Regions from separate parts of the Frankia sp. CcI156 genome, predicted to be linked through region 1. Evidence: riboswitches for the same ligand, from Rfam matches in the RefSeq annotation. Region 1 holds a riboswitch; each other region holds the start of a gene.
What was found. Region 1 has a riboswitch for cyclic di-AMP ahead of CcI156_RS01540 (transglycosylase family protein). Riboswitches for the same ligand answer to the same signal wherever they lie in the genome.
Positions count from the first base shown of each region.

Region 2: another riboswitch for cyclic di-AMP. It lies ahead of CcI156_RS11360 (peptidoglycan-binding protein); the one in region 1 lies ahead of CcI156_RS01540 (transglycosylase family protein).
Region 3: another riboswitch for cyclic di-AMP. It lies ahead of CcI156_RS02150 (transglycosylase family protein); the one in region 1 lies ahead of CcI156_RS01540 (transglycosylase family protein).
Region 4: another riboswitch for cyclic di-AMP. It lies ahead of CcI156_RS08605 (C40 family peptidase); the one in region 1 lies ahead of CcI156_RS01540 (transglycosylase family protein).

Region 1 covers NZ_MOMD01000002.1:22,704-26,108, reverse strand. Annotated here, with positions in the region: gene CcI156_RS01550 (hypothetical protein) at 1-84, opposite strand, end outside; gene rlmB (23S rRNA (guanosine(2251)-2'-O)-methyltransferase RlmB) at 327-1,418, shown strand; gene CcI156_RS01540 (transglycosylase family protein) at 1,624-2,004, opposite strand; cyclic di-AMP (ydaO/yuaA leader) riboswitch at 2,007-2,182, opposite strand; gene CcI156_RS01535 (peptide deformylase) at 2,680-3,405, opposite strand, start outside.
Region 2 covers NZ_MOMD01000025.1:35,676-42,337, reverse strand. Annotated here, with positions in the region: gene CcI156_RS11370 (alpha/beta hydrolase) at 187-732, shown strand; cyclic di-AMP (ydaO/yuaA leader) riboswitch at 1,283-1,481, shown strand; gene CcI156_RS11360 (peptidoglycan-binding protein) at 1,973-2,722, shown strand; gene CcI156_RS11355 (AfsR/SARP family transcriptional regulator) at 2,980-3,816, shown strand; gene CcI156_RS26835 (lasso RiPP family leader peptide-containing protein) at 4,010-4,120, shown strand; gene CcI156_RS11350 (asparagine synthase-related protein) at 4,132-5,973, shown strand; gene CcI156_RS11345 (lasso peptide biosynthesis PqqD family chaperone) at 5,996-6,313, shown strand; gene CcI156_RS11340 (lasso peptide biosynthesis B2 protein) at 6,310-6,662, shown strand, end outside.
Region 3 covers NZ_MOMD01000003.1:130,102-133,936, reverse strand. Annotated here, with positions in the region: gene CcI156_RS02155 (transglycosylase family protein) at 1-570, opposite strand, end outside; cyclic di-AMP (ydaO/yuaA leader) riboswitch at 573-762, opposite strand; gene CcI156_RS02150 (transglycosylase family protein) at 1,236-1,913, opposite strand; cyclic di-AMP (ydaO/yuaA leader) riboswitch at 1,920-2,154, opposite strand; gene fbaA (class II fructose-bisphosphate aldolase) at 3,060-3,835, opposite strand, start outside.
Region 4 covers NZ_MOMD01000016.1:153,097-157,551, forward strand. Annotated here, with positions in the region: gene CcI156_RS08595 (type 1 glutamine amidotransferase) at 1-481, shown strand, start outside; gene CcI156_RS08600 (PHB depolymerase family esterase) at 618-1,265, shown strand; gene CcI156_RS08605 (C40 family peptidase) at 1,785-2,891, opposite strand; cyclic di-AMP (ydaO/yuaA leader) riboswitch at 2,897-3,063, opposite strand; gene CcI156_RS08610 (hypothetical protein) at 3,415-3,801, opposite strand; gene corA (magnesium/cobalt transporter CorA) at 4,016-4,455, opposite strand, start outside.

The DNA of each region.
Region 1 (3,405 bases):
CAGGTGGTTCCCCGCCTTCGCCATGGGGCACCAGCGGTCTTCGGCCCGCGACCACCCGGCGGCGGGTGGAAGAACGATGCGCACCTGACCCTCCTGACGCCGGTGAGGAGCGGCCGGACCACATCAGGTCGGGCCGTGGGCCTGCCGGCCCTCAGGATAGGGCGCCGGGTCCCCGGAAACGGCCATGTCGAGGTATGCCCATGGCAGAGCTCCTCCGCCGAGTTCCCGCCGAGCTCTCGCCGAGCGCGCCCCGACACGCCGGTGTCGTCCGCCGTATACCGTGGTCACATGGTCATTCCCCGGGCGTGTACTGGTCGGTGGTCCTGATGGCCGGCGCCGCTCGCCGGGACAGCGGGATCGCCCGCGGCGGTCAGGGCGGTCGGGCCGCCAAGGCCGGTTCCCACCGCAAGGGGGCCTCCACGGGCAGCGGCGGTCACGGCCGCAAGGCGCTGGAGGGCCGTGGGGCCACTCCGCCCGCGCAGCTGCGCCCCGGCCATCCCGCCCAGCGTCGTGCGGCGGCGGCTGCGGCGGCCCGTTCCGCCTCGGCCGGAGCCGAGCGGGGTCGAGCGGCCGCCGGCCGGCGCGGGGATGGTGGCCGCGCCGTCGCAGCTGCGGCCACCACCGGGCCGAGCGCCGTGGGGGGTTCCGCGGGGGCCGGGCGCCCACGGCGGACCGAGGGCGACGAGCTGGTGGTCGGGCGCAACGCGGTGGTCGAGGCGCTGCGGGCCGGGGTACCGTCGTCGACCCTTTTCATCGCCGGCGGGCTGGACTTCGACGAGCGGCTCGCCGACGCCCGCCGGCTCGCCGGGCGGGCCGGGATCGCCGTGGCCGACGTCGGCCGCACGGATCTCGACCGGATGTGTGGCACCGCTCCGCATCAGGGTCTCGCCCTCGTGGTACCGCCGTTCCGGTATGCCCATCCGGATGATCTCCTCGCCCGCGCGCGCTCGTCCCCTCCGGGTCTGCTGGTGGCGTTGGACGGGGTCACCGATCCTCGCAACCTCGGGGCCGTGGTGCGCTCGGCCGCCGCCTTCGGTGCCCACGGCGTCGTCGTTCCGGAGCGTAGGGCCGCCGGCGTGACCGCCGCGGCCTGGAAGACCTCGGCGGGGGCTGCCGCCCGGCTGCCGGTGGCGCGCGCCACCAACCTCGCCCGCACGCTCGTCTCCTACGCGGCGGGCGGCCAGTTCGTTGTCGGTCTGGCCGCGGACAGTGAAGTGAGCATCGACGAGCTCACGATGGCGACCGACCCCCTCGTCCTGGTGATCGGTTCCGAGGGACGCGGGTTGTCCAGGCTGGTCGAGCAGCGCTGCGACGTGAGGGTCCGGATCCCCATGGCGGGTGCGGTGGAGTCCCTCAACGCGGGGGTGGCCGCCGGGATCACGCTGGCCGAGATCGCCCGCCGCCGTCGGATCGGCTGAGCCTGCCGATCGGTGGGTCCGCCGGGTCTCCGCCGGGCGGGGCCGCGGAAGTTGAGCTGGCCGACGTCGCCGTGACCGGGAAACCGTGACCGGGAAACGTAGCGCGCAGCCCCGTGTCCCGGACGGGACACGGGGCTGCTGACCGCGCGCCGATCAGTACCGGCCGGGCGCGGACGGTGAAGGCTGGCGCGGGAAGTCGGGCAGCTCAGATCTTGTGACCCCAGCACGGCTTCGAGGCGTACCAGGGGCTCGTCCCCTGCTGGGCGTACAGGATGCGGGCGCGCTGCCACTGCTCGGCGACGCTGGCGTGCTGCGGCAGACCCTTGCCGCCGACCCCGTGCCAGGTGCTGGGCAGAAACTGGAACAACCCGCCGGCGCCGATGGAGTTGACCGCGCGGGGGTTCCCCCCGGACTCACAAGGGATCACCTTGGAGAGGAAGTGGTCGGCGTTCGTCGACGCGCTGGCCGGTTGGGACAGCGCGAGGCCACCGCCGATCGAGGCCGCGAGAGTGGTGGCGGCGATCAAGGCCCGGGAARCGAGCCTGATGCGGTTGAGACCACGAGCGAGCGAACGAGCGTTGGACATTGAGTTGCCCTTCCCCACGCCTGCGAGGTGAGCTGTCGGGTTCGGGCTGGGAATGCCCGGCCGCGCATCGCGGCTTCACCCCGAGGACGTCTTTTATCGGCGCCCGGAATTGGTTCCCCCGCTCCTGCCAAAGGTTTGATTCTCGTCGAGCGGGGGCAGGATTCGGCGTGCCGCCCGACGCATGCCATCAGGTGACGGCACGGCAACGAACATAGCTGAGAGTGACCCGGGAAAAACAAGAGTACGTGAGGATGRACACAGTGCACCCCACTTACTTGTCCCGATCTTTTTAATGGTGTTTCGCGCCCGCGTGCGCGCCCGATCCTAGAGGTTGTTCAGTGGGCTGAAAATCCCCAGTTCGTGGCTGGGTCGTCACGCTGACGGTAAACAATACGCGATGCGTGGGGAATCTGTTCCGCCGCGTGGCGATCGAGCCTCCACTACCCGCTGCCGGCAGTCTCTAACCAGGTTCCGAAAAAATCTGTGTCGACGTTCCGGCGGACCCGCACCTATCGCCTGCTTTCCGGACTATACGGCACGAGGGAACCATGTCATATGTCGGATCTAACAGTCCGTGTCGGACACCCGGTCCCGGCGCTGCGCCGTCGGCACGTCGGCACGTGGGCACGTCGGCATGCCGACGTGCCGCCCGCGGGGCGGGTGCGTTCGGGTTGGTCAGCGGTTGTAGGACCAGGCCGAGCCGGTACCCCGGTACTGCTCCACCGGGATCGGTGTGGTTCCGGCCCGCATCCGATCCGTGTAGAGCTGACCGTGCAGGTGATCGATCTCGTGAGCGACGAGCCGCYCCAGCCCCTGCCGATAGACGGTGATGTGCCGGTTGCCATCGATATCGGTGTGTTCGACGTGCAGCTCCAGCGGCCGGGGGACGAGGCCACGGACGTCGAAGAAGCTCAGGCAGCCCTCGTACTGCTCGTCGGTCTCTCGGGAGGTCTCGATGACGCTGGGGTTGAGCAGCGTGAGCGTGTCGCCGCCCGCGGTACGCACGYTCGCCGCGGCGCGGTTGATGCCGACCTGCGGCGCGGCGATGCCCAGGCCCTTGCCGAAGGTGTGCAGGGCGGACACCCGTTCGAGGGCGGAGGACAGTTCGGCGACGACCCGGCGCGCGTCTTCGGCCTCGTTGGGCAGAGCGAACGGGCGGGCCGGCTGCCGCAGGATCGCCTCACCCTCCTGCACGATGCCGACGGCCGCCATCTGATCGCTGGGACGTGTTCCGGTCTCCGTGGCCGGATCACGTTCCGGCACGGTGGCCCGGAAGTTCCATTCCAGCCGGTAGCGGGCGTGCAGCGGCGGCTCGGTGGTCGACCAGGTGAAGATCCGCCGGTCGCCGGAGTCGGTGRGGGCGACTGCGGTCCGCAACGGGAAGGCATCGGCGGTCATCGA
Region 2 (6,662 bases), on a different contig from region 1:
GCCAGCCGCCTCGGTATCGATGTCCGGTCAGTACCGGGTACATCTCTGGACGGTTTCCGATCGGAGCATGCTGTGTCGTCCATGGTTTCGTCGTCATACTTTCATCCGCGCCCCCGTGGATATGTGGGGGGGCCGGGAACCCGTTACTGGCCCAGTGGTGATCCCACCCACTCGAGAAGAGCCAGTGTGGTCCTTCTTCCCGGTCGTGGAGAATCCGCCGAACATTTCGAGGGCCTAGCTTTCCGGCTCGCGCTCGACGGCTATCAGGTGACGTTTCTCGACCATGGGAGAGACACCGTCCTCGCCCTTGGTGAGGCGCGTGCCCCCGATGGTCCGTTCGTCCTGCTGGGTTCGGACAGCGGGGCCCTGCGGGCGTTGGTCGGCGCCGGTTCGCCAGCGGTCCGGCCGGATGCCCTCGTGTTGCTCGACCTGCCGCTGGTGTACCGGAAGATCGCGGGCGAGGATCCGGGACAACCGATCCCACGGTCGCTTCCCGACCTGCCGATCCTGTTGCTCCATGCCGAGCGCGACGAGGTCAGCCCGCTTGCGCTGGCGCGCATGATGACGCGGACCGCGCGCCGGGCCCGGCTGGCGTCGCTGCCCGGGGGGCATGGCGTGCTCGCCGGCCCCGGCCGGCGTGCGGTCGGCGCGCACATCCTGCTGTTCCTCGAGAACCTCCGTGTCCCGCGGCTGGCCCCACGGCAACGGCAGCGGGACCGGTCGGTCGACTGATCTCGCCCGGTGCCGGGCGCGCCCGCGTGCCGGTCCGATCGGGGTGTGCCTTCGCGGGAGGCCCAACCGCTCAGCAGGTGTTTCCTCGGCGGGTGCCGGCGCGAATCACGCGAATCCGCGGGTCAGTCGTCCGTCCCGTACCGCATCGTCCGTTTTCCAACGGCGCAGGCTTCGAGCCGCAGGCTCGAAGCCTGCGCCGTTCGCGTTTGCGTACCCGTCCGCACGCCACCCGACCCCCGGGCCAGGCTTCCCGCTTGCCGTGGTTGCCGTGGTTGCCGTGGTTGCCGGGGTTGGGTTGCCGGACGGCCGGGCGGTCCCGGTGACTACCGGACCTCGTGGCCACCGGTCCCCGTCTCGACAGACCGGCCATATCGCCAAGATCCGGTCGTGACGGGTGATCTGCGTCGCTACCGGTAGCTGCTATTGATGTCCGAGAGTTGCGGCATCGCAGCGTTATGCACGCATCGTGACCAACATGCGCCCAGATTCGGCACAACTCGTACTTGTCACTACGGTCTGTAGTTCGCTACGGTTGCGGGGTATCAACAGCTCCGGGCCGACGCCGAGTTCTGTCCACGGTRCGCAGCTCCCTCCGAGAGATCTTGGGCAGAAGCGGGGGAACRACGTTCCTCCGGGTGGCTCGTTGCGGGCCACCCTTGGGGTTAAGCCGTTACGCYCACGCCGCGGAAACGGCCGGGCTTCCCGGCCCGAACCCGACAGCTAACCTCGCAGGCGTACGGGAAGGACTCGACGTTGCCTGTGTTTCAGGAACGCTCGGCTCCGGTCTTCTGGACCGTGACGCCGTTCGGCGCGACCCGCGGTGCGTCCCCGCCATACGGGGCGCCGTTCTCGCCCTGACGTCTTCGCGAGAACGTGCCATCCGGTCGGTGCCCGTACCGGCCGATCGCGCTGACGCGCCATACCACCAGCTCGGCTGAAAGCCACCCGGCCTCGTCGTCTGTGGRCGGCTGACCCCTGCCGTCCACCGGGCCCGCCAGGCCTGGAACGGAATGACCACGGCCGCCTGCCGTGCTGTTCAGCCCATCGACCCCGGGATCCCCAGGGCGCGTCGATCGGTCGTCCCCGGTCGTCCCCGGACGGCCTCTCGGCGCACCGGCAGACCGGCACTGGGTGCTGCCCTTCTCCAGCGCGGTCGTCTCCGCTCGCCCTCCTTCGAGCGGCATCCCTCCCCTCGATCACCCGTCTGTGTTCGACGACACCGAAATGAGATGTCAAAGAAATGGCCAAGGGAAAGCATCGGAAACGTTCCACCCGGACCCGGGGCGCCGTTGTCGCCGCCGTCGGTGTGATCGGCGCCGGCGCCGGCATGTTCGCCACCGCGAGCCCGGCCAGGGCCGCCACCACGGTCCCCGATGTGACGATCGCCAGCGCGGCCGCGAACGCGGGACTGCCCGGCTGCCGCGGCGTTCCGCTGGCCACCTGGGTCGCGGTGGCTCTTGCGGAGTCCGGCGGCAACCCCTACGCCCACGCCACCTACGGCGAGGACTCGCGCGGCCTGTGGCAGATCAACATGCGGGCCCACGCCGGCTGGGTGGGTAACCGCAACCTCTACGACCCGGCCGTCAACGCCTGGGCGGCGAAGAAGGTCTGTGAAGGCCAGGGCATCACCGCCTGGAGCGCCTACACCAACGGCCTGCACTACCGCTACCTGGCCCGGGGACAGGCGGCGGCGGCGGCCGTCTCGCGCGGCGTGCGGTTCACGAACATCTCCTACTCCTCGCTGGCTGCCCCGGTGCGTGCGGCCGTGGTGGCACCCGCGGCCCGCTACCCGTCGCTGGCCGTCGGCCTCGGGTTCCGCCTCGACGTCCACCAGATCCAGAAGAGGCTCGCCAGCCTTGGCTACCCGATCAGCGTGGATGGGAAGTTCGGGTACCAGACCAACCACATGGTCAAGGACTTCCAGCTGAAGCACGGTCTGGTGGTTGACGGGATCGTCGGACCGCAGACGCGGGCGAAGCTCGGGATCTGACTCTGATCGAGGCCCGCCGACCGGGCTCCGCTGCCGCCGGCCGGTGTTCCCGACCCGCCCGAGGGCGCTGCTCGATATCCGCACGCACCGGATGACTACCCGGGGTGAGGTGGGGGTATTCAGCCACCGGGCCAGCACCCGGCCGGGAGCACCGGGTCGGGAGACGGCATCGGCCCGGGCGGGACCAGCCGGRCCGCACGGGACCAGCCGGCCCGCACGGGAAAACCGAAACGGGGGCCCGATCGATGAGAGCCACGATGCTCGACGACTACCTACCTGAGGCGAGTCCGAACGCATCCTCCGTGACCGGGGCCGGTCTCCTGTTCGCGGTCCTGGGGCCGCTGGAGGTGCGGCGATCCTCGGGCGAGCAGGTCCGCATCGACCAGCGCAAGAAGCGCATACTGCTGCTGACCCTGCTGCTGCACGCCGGCCAGTGGGTGAGTGTGGACGGGATGCGGCTCGCGCTCTGGCAGGATGCCCCGCCGCGCTCCGCCGGGGGCAACATCAAGACTTATCTCTCGGAGCTGCGGCACACCCTCCGGCCGCCCCTGGACACGTCCGGAGCCGGGGGGAACGGCCCCGGGCGCATCGAGAGCCGGCCGGGGGAGTACCGCCTGGTCGTCGCGTCCGGTGAGATCGACGCTAAGCGGTTCGAATCGGCCGCCGAGCAGGGCCGCGCCGCCGTGCGCGCCGGCTCGCCGGAACGCGCCGCCGGGTTTTTCGAAGGCGCCCTCGCGCTGTGGCGGGGGGACGCCTTCGACGAGCTCCCGGCGGAGATCGCGGGCGCGGAGGTCCTCCGGCTGGAGGAGGCTCGCTGGGCGGTGTGCGAGGACCTGATCGACGCCCGCCTGGCCCTCGGCGAGTACGACCGGGTGCTGCCGACCCTGCGGGCGCTCACGGTCGAACATCCGACCCGGGAACGTCTCTGGGCCCAGCTGATCCTTGCGTTGGAACACACCGGCCGGCGGGCCGAGGCACTGGCCGAGTACCAGACGGTCTACCGGCGGCTGGTGACCGAACTCGGGATCGAGCCCGGTGTCGAACTGCGGCGTGCCCATCAGCATGTACTGAATCCGGACTCGTGGGTCACCTGATGCCACGGCCGTGCCGGCCGAGTCGTGCGCCGGAAGTCAGCTGAACCGCCAGTGAACCCGGCGGGGGAATTTCAACCATACGGGCTGGACCAGCCGGCCGGCGCCCGGGCCACGCGCGCGGCGCCGCCGTGTATCACCACCGGGGCGCACGCCACCGGGGCGAGGGCGCGCGGAAACCGCTGAGGAGAAGACGATGAAGGCTATCTACCTCCCCCCGCGACTGGAAGATGCCGGCAGCTTCGCCGCAGTGACGAACGGCCGCTGGGGCTGGGGGCGTGACTACTCCTGGCGGCGTTTTGCGTGACGGCGGCCGGGGTGGCGGTGGTCCCGATTCCGTCCTGCTGGTTTCTGGTGCTGGCCGACCGTGATCCCGTCGTGCGTCCGCCGGGGGCTCGTCGCATGCTGCGGTATGCCTCCGGGCGGCCGTGGATCGTCGGCAACTGGCCGGACGATGCCATGGTCAGTGCCGTCGCCGGGCGCTCGCGGCTGGCCCTGATCGGGTGTGCCGCGACCAACGCGCGACAGCTCCTGCGGCTGCTTCTCTCGGCCCGTGACGTGCACGCTCTCGACCTCGCGCGCGCCGTGGCCGGCGACTACCACGTGATCGCCGAAATCGACAGCCACCGTCGCGTCCAGGGCAGCCCGACGGGAACCCGGCGGGTCTTCACCGCCCGGTTGGGCAGCCACCTGGTCGCCGCCGACCGCGCCGACGTGCTTGCCCGGCTCACGGGCGCCCCGCTGAACCGGACGGCGCTGGCTTTGTCGCTGCTCGACCCGTCACCGCCCCATCCGCTCGATGACCTGGTGCTCTGGGAGTCGATCGACGCGCTGCCCCCGGATCACTACCTTCTCGTCGGCCCTGACGAGAAGGCCACCGTCCTGCGGTGGTGGCGTCGACCGGCACCGGTGCGGTCCCGCACGGAGGGGGCGCCGACCCTGCGGGCGGCTCTCGCCGAGGCCGTGGCGGCGCGGGTCGCCGGCGGCGGGACAGTGAGCTGTGATCTGTCGGGCGGACTGAGCTCCACCTCGGTGTGCTGCCTGGCCGCGCGCGGCCCCGCCGACGTGGTCGCGCTCACCGGGATCGCCCCCGATCCCGGTGACGACGACGCCGCGCGGGCCGCGGCCACGCTCCCTGGCGTCACGCGCGAGATCCTGCCCGCCGCCGGGCTTCCCCTCGTTTACGACGGCATCGCCGACGCCGACGAACCGCTCGACCGGCCGTTCGTCGGCATCGGCGACCGGGCGAAGCTGCGCGCGGGTCTTGACCGGGTCGCGCTGTACGGGCCGCGGGTGCACCTCACCGGGTTCGGTGGTGACGAGGTCGCCTACGGCTGTCCCGTCTACCTCCCCCGGTTGTTGCGCCGCCGGCCCCGGCGGGCGCTGCACGACCTGCGCGGACACCGAGCGCAGGAGGGCTGGCCGTGGATGGCGTGCCTGCGAATGATGCGCCCGCGCGGCTACCGGGACTGCCTCGCCGACATGGCCGATGCGCTCGACCAGGCCCGCCGTGCCACGGTCGGCCACGCGCGCCGTCCGGCCGGTTCCGGCCGATCCCACCCGGGCGTCCTGGCCTCGCTCGACTGGGCCTTTCCGCCTGTGGTCCCGGGTTGGCTCACGCCGACGGCCCTCGACTTGCTGGCCGGAGCGTTCGCGGAGGCCGTCCGGCGCGCCCGGCCGCTGGCCGAGACCCGGGACGGCCACGCCGATCTCTTCGCCATCCGCGCTGGCGCGGCGGTGTTCCGGTTGTTCGACCAGCTCGCCGATCCGGTCGGCCCGCCGCTCGCCGCACCCTTCCTCGACGAGCGGGTGGTCCGGGCGGTGCTGGCGGTGCGGCCCGAAGAGCGCACCGGTCCGTGGGAGTACAAACCGCTACTGCAGGAGGCCATGCGCCGGCTGGTGCCGCAGGAATGCCTGCGCCGCGAGACCAAGGCGGATACCGCCGCCGAGGAGGATCAGGGCCTGCGCACCAGCCAGGACGTCCTGGTGAAGCTGTGCGATGACAGCCCGTTGGCCGATCTCGGCCTGATCGAGTCGGACGCGCTGCGCCAGGCGTGCCGATCTTCGTCCGTACCTGGTCATCGCCACCAGGCGCTGCGACCGACGTTCGCGGCGGACGCGTGGCTGCGGGTGCTCGCGAGCCGGCGGGGCCCTGACTGAGCTACCGGAGGAGTGAGTGATCATGGTGACGCTGCGGCCTGACGTGGTGCGGGCGCCGACCCAGTACGGAGCGGTGCTCCTCCATATCGACAACGGCCGATACTGGACCCTCAACCCCTCGGGTGACCTGGTGCTGCGGATCCTGCTCGACGGCGGTGACACGGCAGCCGCCGTCCGCGGGCTGTGTGAGACCAGCGAGGTTGACCCGGAGACGGCGCGCCGCGACGTGGAGGGTCTGCTCGCCCAACTCGCGGACGTGGGCCTCATCGAGGCCGAGCCCGAGTCCCGATGGTCACCCGAGACCGAGGCGGTCTGCGATCCCCGGACGCAGGCCCGGTGACCGCGCCGATGGTGGTCGAGCGGCCGGAGGCGAAACCGTCCCTCGCTCGTCGGCTCGGCGCGCTGGTCGCCGTGGGGATCGCGCGGGTGCTCGCGACCCAGTCGCCGGCCCGCATCTGCCGGGTGCTCACGGGGGTGGGCGCGGGCGCCCGCCCGGCCGACTATGGCACCGCGCTCGCCGCCCGGCAGGCGGTGACAGCCGTGAGCCTCACCTGCCGCGGCGCGCGGGGCTGTGTTCCCCGCTCGATAGCGACCGCCCTGCTGTGCCGGTTGACCGGAACGTTCCCGACGTGGCGTGTGGGGGTGCGCACCATCGCGCCGTTCGCCGCGCACGCGTGGGTCGAGGCGGA
Region 3 (3,835 bases), on a different contig from region 1:
CATCCTGTCCTGCCAGACGAAGGCGTCCGGGCGAACGTCGTCGCTGAGGGACGCGTCGAGGACCGTGCCCCTGAACGAGCCGTCCCCCATCTCCCGGCGGGCCCGGTCCAGCGTCATGGGGGGTTCCACCGGGGTGATGGCCTGCTGGATGACGTCACCGGAGCCGCCCGGGACACTGGCCGGGCCGTTGTTGGTCAGGCCCATCTTGACCGAGCAGGACGGCCATGGCTGCCAGCCCCGCTGGTTGTAGAGCTTCGCGGCCGCCTCGTCCTGCGTGGCGGGCGATGCCTGGTACGGGCGGCCGGAGTACCCGAGCCCGTGCCAGGTCTGGTCGTCGAACTGGTAGGCACCGGAGAAGCCGTTGCCGGTGTTGACCGCGTAGTTGCCGCCGGACTCGCATTGGCGGAGCTTGGCGAAGTCGTCGGAGGTGGCCGCGCCCGCCGGAGCCGCGGTGACCGCGAGGCCGCTGCCGACGATGGCCGTGACCGCGCCGGTGGTGCGCAGGATGCGACCGGCGGGCGATGGGGCCTGCGGTGCTCGATGTCTGCCGCCACGACGCCCAGAGGGCATGTCAGTCCAATCCCGTCGCCTGCGGGGTGAGCTGTCGGGTGCGGGCTGGGATGGCCCGGCCGGAGGATCCGACCCCGGGTGGGAACCGCTCTCCACCATGGGCCGGGACGCACCGGCTTTACCCCAAGGACGCCGCTTGCGGCGCCCGAAATGTGGGTCCCCCACTCCTGCCCGCTGCGGTCGATGTTCGTTCCGGCCGCTCGTACGGGGGCAGGACTCGGCGTCCGTCCGGGCGGCCTCGCCGACGAGGCGAGTGAGRGGCACTCTAGCGAGAACCGCTCATGGAGCGCAAACCGGGGTGGTCCGGAGTAACCAGTGAGGATCGCGCGAATCGTGCCACTTCCATACAGGTTCCGCAGGTGGCTCGCTGGTCCTGCTGTTCCTCGTCGGCCTTGCCGAAGATCGGCTCTGCCGAAGATCGGCCCTGCCGGAGGCCGGTCAGGGTGCGGTCCTGGTGATGCTGGTGGTGGGTTGTACGGGCCGGCCCGTACGGGCCGTCAACCGGAGATCGTCCGGAGACAGGTCGGGCCAGCCCGTCGTCGAGGTGAGATCCCCTGACCGGTGTCGCCGGGGTGGGATGTCCGGTTCCCGCGGCGGTCGTCCCTCCGCCACGGGGGCGGAGCGAATGGATCAGCTGATGGAGCTGATGGGGCTGATGGGGAGGATCAGCGGAAGGTGGCCCGCCAGGTCGCCGGGCCGACGATGCCGTCGACGGCGAGTCCCTTGGCGGCCTGCAGGGCGCGGGCGACTGCGGCGGAGCGTGGTCCGTAGCGGCCGTCGATCGTGATCGGATAGCCCAGATGGTTGACGCGGGCCTGCCAGGCCCGCACGTCGTCACGTACCTGCCTGGCCAGTGCGGTCGTCAGGTTACGGGTGAATACGGGGGTGCTCATGGAGATGGGGCTGACCGTCAGCTCGCGGCGTTCCGTCGTGCGCGAGGCCTGGCCCGAGGAGCTCGACGAGCCGCCCGCGAGCTGGTCGGCGCCCATCCCGCYGCCACAGGCCGGCCACTGGCCGAAGCCGGACCGTCGGGCGAGCTTGAGCGCGGCCTCGTCCTGGACGGCCGGGGAAGCCTGGTGCGGCAGACCGCCGTAGCCGAGGCTGTGCCAAGTGCTGGCGGAGAACTGGTAAGCGCCGTAGTACGCGTTGCCGGTGTTGGTCGTGTAGTCACCGCCGGACTCGCACTGCCGCAGGCCCGTCCAGGTGGTGGCCGCATCGGCCGGCTGGCTGAGCGCGAAGGTGCCGCCCACCGCCGCCGCGAGTACTGGTGCGACCACGAGGGCCCGGGCCCGGCTGCGGGTACCGGCGCGGCATTGTCGGCCACTGATACGTGCGTCGGACATGTCTTGTGGTCCTTCCCCACGCCTGCGAGGTGAGCTGTCGGATTCGGGCTGGGAACTGCCCGGCCGTGCCAGGGATCCCTGGAGACGGAAGCCGCACCGGAAATACCTTTCCGGGTGGTCGTCGCACATGGCTTCACCCCGAGAGCATCGAATCCTTTCGATACTCGGAGATGGGTCCCCCGTTCKTGCCGCCCGGTTCGAGAAATCGTCGGCCAGGGGCAGGATTCGGCGTGCCGCCCGACGAATGCCCGACGTTGTTGCCGGGCACGGCGAAAACCATAACCACGCCGCCCGGCGAGTCGCCAAGCATTGAATAGGGTGCGTGAAAAAGAGCACACTCGGCGCGCCTGCTTGAGTAGGAACTGGCGGCCTGGTATCGCGCGTGCGCGCCCGCTCATCAACCTGGCGGTACGGCGTGCGGAGGCATTTGTGCTCGGCCGATCACCCTGTTTGCCGATGGTCGACGATGAGCGGAGAGTCCCACATCAGGCCAGATGCGTGACATGTCGACAAAGGCGTGACGGCCCTGCTACGAGATCGACGCGAGTGATCGGCCTGATACTACGCTTCGTCCATTGAAGCCTGTTTTTGTGAGAAAAACAACGGAAATCGGGCGGTAACTTGCGGCGTTGTGATTTTTGCACACGGCGGATTCAATCGGACACCGACTGTGAAAAGCGCCCGTCGGATCACCACAGTGGGCGAAGGGGTTCCCTGGGGGTGGGGCGGTAGGTGAACGGTTACCGAAGGTCCGGTGCGTGTCCGCTCATTTGGCCGAAACCTGCTGGTTGCCGGCGGGGGCGGCGTTACGCGAGGAGCGGGATGCCGCGCCCGCTAAACAGTGGTCCCCCAGCCGTCGGAGCGACCGGGGGACCGCGCGGGCCGGCATAGTACGGGAAATCGGCGGGTCGTGCATCGGACCGGGGCGGGTCGGATGTCCGCCGCGTGCCGGTCGTTCCGTCCGCCGGAAATGATGGAGAGGGTCGGACCGAGGGGTCCGGAGAATGTCCTCGGACGAGCGGCGGCGGTTGCTCGGTTGCCCGTTCGCGGCCGGCGGCTATCTGTCCGCTTGTCCGCCGGCCGGCGGACAAGCGGCCGGTATCCGACGAACCGATCCCGCCAGCCGGCGTGCGCTCCTGGGCCCGACTATGCCCGCCCGAGGCTGGTGCCGGCGGAACGGAGGTCCTCACACGCCTGGGCGACGCGGGCCGCCATGCTGCTCTCCGCGAGCTTTCCGTAGGTACGCGGGTCGTACGCCTTCTTCACGCCGACCTCACCGTCCACCTTGAGAACGCCGTCATAGTTTTTGAACACGTGGTCCACGATGGGGCGGGTGAATGCGTACTGGGTGTCCGTGTCCACGTTCATCTTGACCACCCCGTAGTCGAGGGTCTCGCGGATTTCGGTGAGAGCCGACCCGCTACCGCCGTGAAAGACGAGGTTGAACGGCTTCGCGCCGGCTGGCAGCCCGAGCTTCCTGGCGACGTACTCCTGTCCTTCGTGCAGAATCGTCGGGCGTAGCTTGACGTTTCCGGGCTTGTACACACCGTGCACGTTGCCGAAGGTGGCGGCGAGCAGGTAGCGCCCCTTCGCGCCGGTGCCGAGCACCTCGGCCGTCCGCCACATGTCCTCCGGCGTCGTGTAGAGCTTCTCGTCGATCGCGCCGACGACGCCGTCCTCCTCGCCGCCGACGACCCCGATCTCGACCTCGAGAACGATCTTCGCGGCGGCGGCGTCCGCGAGTAGTTCTTCGGCGATCTTGAGGTTCTCCTCGAGGGGGACCGCCGAGCCGTCCCACATGTGCGACTGGAAGAGCGGCTCGCGTCCCTGGGCCACCCGATTCTTCGAGATCGCGATCAAGGGGCGGATGTAGGTGTCAAGCTTGTCGGCCGGGCAGTGGTCGGTGTGCAGGGCGATGTTGA
Region 4 (4,455 bases), on a different contig from region 1:
AGCGGCGGTGCTCGCCGTGTGCGCCGGCTACCAGGTGATCGGCGCGACCTTCCCATCCGGTGGGGAGATCCACGAGGGGCTGAATCTCGTCGACGTGGAGACCCGTCGCTCCTTCGGCCCGTCGGACGCGCCGCCGGCGCGTGCGGTCGGGGACATCGTGGTGGAACCGGACGCACGGCTCGGCCTGCCCACCCTGTACGGGTATGAGAATCACGCCGGGCGGACGAGGCGGTTGCCCGGCGCGAGCGGCATCCCGCTCGGTACGGTCCGGCTCGGGATCGGTGACGGTGACGGCGGAACGGACGGCATCGTGGATGGCCGGGTCATCGGCACCTACCTGCACGGGCCGGTGCTCGCGCAGAATCCCGCCCTCGCCGATCTCCTGCTGAGCTGGGTCCATGGTCCGCTGCCGCCGTTGGACGCGCCCCGCGAGGTGGAGGTGCTGCGCCAGGCCCGGCGCCGCGCGTTGGCCGTCACCTGACGCGTCCCCTGGCTTTTTTTGGGGGGACAAGTGGGGGGACAAGGCGGACAGGCCCCGGTCTGACCCCGGTCTTGTCGTCATCTGCTGCCAGGTTTGCGGCGTTTCCCGGCCAGCGGTGTGGTTCGGTTGGACCGTGGTGTCGAATCCCCTCGCCGGATGGTGGGGCAAAAACAAGAGAACCGTGCTCATCGTCGGTGTCGTGATCGTGGTCGTCTGGGGCTACCTCGGGACCCGTGACCGCCCGAAGACCCAGCGGGTCAGCCTGCCCGGCGACTACGCGTCGGCGGGCCGCGAGCTGCTCGTCCAGGCCCCGTCCGATCCCGCCAACCCGCTTCCGCTGGTGTTGATCCTGCACGACGACAACGCGGACGCGAAGTCACTTGACCGGCAGAGTGACGCCGGCAAGCTCGCGAACTCCCGCGACTTCGCGGTGGCCTTCCCGGAAGCCGTGGGCGGCACGTGGCGGATCGACGGACCCGAGGGGGCCGACGTGCGCTATCTGCGCGACGTGGTCCGCTTCGTCTCCACGAAACGGACCAAGGTGGATCCGAACCGGGTCTACGTGTGGGGGATCGGCGAGGGTGCCCGGCTGGCCCTGACCGCCGCCTGCGCCCCGGGTAAGCCGGAGTTCGCCGCGGTCGGCGTCGTCGGGCAGTTCGACCCGGAGCCCGGGCCGACCTGCCAGGACCGTGTCCCGGAGGGCCGGGCCCCGGAGGCCTCCTGGGACCGGAAGGTCAGCGAGACCCTGTGGAAGTTCTCGTCTGGTCACCGGCTGGGGGCCTGACCGCGGCGCCCGCGAGCGGGCCGGGCGGTTTCCGCACCGGGCAGAGACCGAGGGCTGAAGTCCGCCGATGCCGCCGGGAGGGGGGTAGCGGCATCGGCGGACCTGGTCGGCCGGGGCCCGAGGCCCGCCGGCCTTCCCGTGCGGATGGGGGGGGAATCCGAGGGAAGGCCGGCGGAATCGGGGGCCTTCCGGCCGGACGGACGTCAGATGGGGGGGAGATCTGACGTCCGTCCCACCGGAAGGAGGGCCCGTCCGGAGAGCTGGAAAGGAACCACATAGGCGGGTTGTCGGGCGGTGACAGGGCCCGCTTGCTGGTCTGTCCGCGGCTTCGCCGGTGGGTGGGAGTCCCGGGTCCGGCTTCCACGGCTTCGGGTCGGCGCCTGGAGAGGGGCTCGGTAGCCGGCCGCTCGTGGACTGGCAGGGCTCGTGTGGTCCGCGCCCCAGCCGCGAAGGYGATCCACCGGAGCCGGGTGAGCCGTTGCGTCGGCATGAGGGCGGTGCGCCGGCTCCGACCGGCCGCTAGAGGATCCGACCGACGTAGTAGGAGGTGGTATAGATCTTCTTGAGCGACACGACGTCGCCGGTGTGCGGCGCCGCCCACATCATGCCGTCGCCCGCGTAGATGCCGACGTGGTAAATGTTCCCGGGTGTCCCGAAGAAGATCAGGTCGCCGGGCTGTTTGTTGTACTGCGACACCCGGGTGGCGGCGGCGAACTGGGCGTCGGTCGTCCGCGGCACGCTCCTGCCGAGCTGCTTGAAGATGTACTGGATGAGGCCGGAGCAGTCGAACGAGCTCGGGCCCTCCGCACCGTAGACGTAGGGCTTGCCGGCCTGCAGGGAGGCCAGGTAGACGGCCTTCTCCCCGAGGGAGCTCGACGGGACCGGAACCGACGCCTGGTCCGCGGCGTCCCCTGTCGTGAGGAGATCCGACCAGGCGGCGTTGCGGACGAGCCGGGGGGTGGGCGCCGGCCGTACGCGCAGGGTGGCGTCGTTCGCCGAGCGGGCGGACTGCAGGGCGTCCGTGCCGTCGAAGACCGCGGTGACATTCGTGGTGGTGAGCACCCGGGCCGTGTAGGAGGCGTAGCCCTGGGCGTTGGTGTARAGGTGCTTGAAGGTGGCCCACCCGGTGGGGAGCTTCACCTGCACCTTGACCAGCTGGTTCGCCAGCGGTTCGTGGGTCTGCTCGTTGTAGAGCGAGAAGCCGATGTCGATCGGMTGGTCCGCGCTGACGCTCACGTCGGGGTTGGTCACCCGGAGACCGACCTGAACCTTGCCGGCCAGGGGCGGGGCGTCGACACCGCCCGTCGAGCCGAGCAGGGAGGTGGAGCCGTGGGTGCTGACCGCCGCGGCGGCGATGCTGCCCCCCAGGGCGGCCTGGGAGCCGATCTGCGCGGCGAGGGTGATCGGAGCGGTGTTCGGCTGCTCGTCCTTCGCGGCGTCGGCGTTGATGTCGGTGGCGCAGCCGGCGAGAGCCACTCCGGAGACCGCGACGGTCCCGGTGGTCACGGCGGCGAAGGCGCGGGCCCGGGCCCGGCTGCGGGCGGCCGGGGGCGCGGAGGGTGCGCGGTGACGGCCGCGACCGGCGCCTCGCGTTTCTTCGTCGAGCTKCACGCTTTGCGCGGACAACGGTGTATTCCTTCCCGTGCGCCTGCGAAGTGAGCTGTCGGGTTCGGGCTGGGCTGCCCGGCTCTCGCGTGACCTTCACGCGTCGAGCTTCACCCCTAGGTCGACACCGCGGATCGGCGCCGGCCGGTGGAGGTGGGTCCCCCGCTCCTGCCCCTGATGACGACTCGGAGGGGACACCGGGGCCGGGGGCAGGACTCGGCGTTCGGCCCGGTGTTGTCGTGACGTCGGCGTGAGACTAGTCCACTTGGATGGGGTGGGTAAACACTAGTCCTTCCCAACTACAGCGAGTGCGCGTTGAAGTTCCCGTCGCGCGGCGTCGGCGGCCCGCGCGGTCGGCCGGGCTGACCGGGCGGCCCTAAGGCCCTTCGCGCCCCGTTTGTCCTGCTGGTTTTTCGTTGCGTGTGGGGTCCGCGGCGGCGGCCGGTCCGGGTGAGAGGCGGGCGGGCGGGTAGCCCTCCCGCGGCCCGTGGGCGATTTTGACTACTTAAAGTAGTCGACGGGTGAGGCCGGGTGTGCACCCCCCTCAGCGGGACCGGGAGCCGCGGCGGGTGAGGAATCCCGCCGCATCGAGCACTTGGAGCTCGACCGCGAGCTCGTGGACCTCACGGGGCAGCGAGCGGTGGTGCGCCAGCGCCTCGACCGCGGCGCGGGCGTGGTCGGCGAGCTCGTCGAGGGCGTGCTGGCGCTGGCGCATCCGAGCCCGCTCCTCCTGGATGGTCCGGACCGTGTCCTCCTGCCACCGGCGGGTCCGGATGAGATGCTCGCTGGCGTCGGCGGCCTGCCGCTCGGCATCCTCCAGCCGGTTGAGGAGCGCGTCGAGGGCCTCCAGCCGGCCGGCGAGCTCCGCGATGAGATCGCCCCGATCGGGCAGGATGGCCGTTTTACGACTCTTGGGGTCAGGCGAGGTCATGGAGTCCCCCGAGGGGTGGGGGGTCGGCGGGGACCGCGCCGAGCGGCTGGCGCGAGACCCGGTTGCTCCGACACGGTTGGTAACGGTAACCGACGTGGCGGGCCAGGGGTAACCCATCGTACGGATACGTCGCGTCAGCCAACTTATAGTAAAAAGGGACTATGGATCTGCCGTCATTGTCGTGGTCTATGCGCGCATAGCATGCAGGTCGGTGTCAGAGCCAGCCGTTGCGCTTGAACGCACGGTAGAGAAACAGACAGATCGTCGTAATGACGGCCAGGACGGCCGGGTAGCCCCACGTCTGACGAAGCTCCGGCATGTGGTCGAAGTTCATGCCGTAGATCCCGGCGACGGCGGTCGGGACGGCGCCGATCGCCACCCAGGCACTGATCCGTCGCATGTCCTCGTTCTGCGCGATCGTCACCTGCGTCAGCGTCGCCTGGAGCACGGAGGAAAGCAGCTCGTCGAAGTGAGCTATTCGCTCGCTGACCTGCTCGAGGTGGTCGGCGACGTCCCGGAAGTAACGGCGCATCGCCACGTCGACCATCGTGGGGGCGTCCATGGTGAGGGTACGCAACGGGCCCGCGAGCGGCAGCACCGCGTGCTTGAGCTCCAGAAGCTCGCGTTTCATCTGGTAGGCGCTTTCCGTCGACG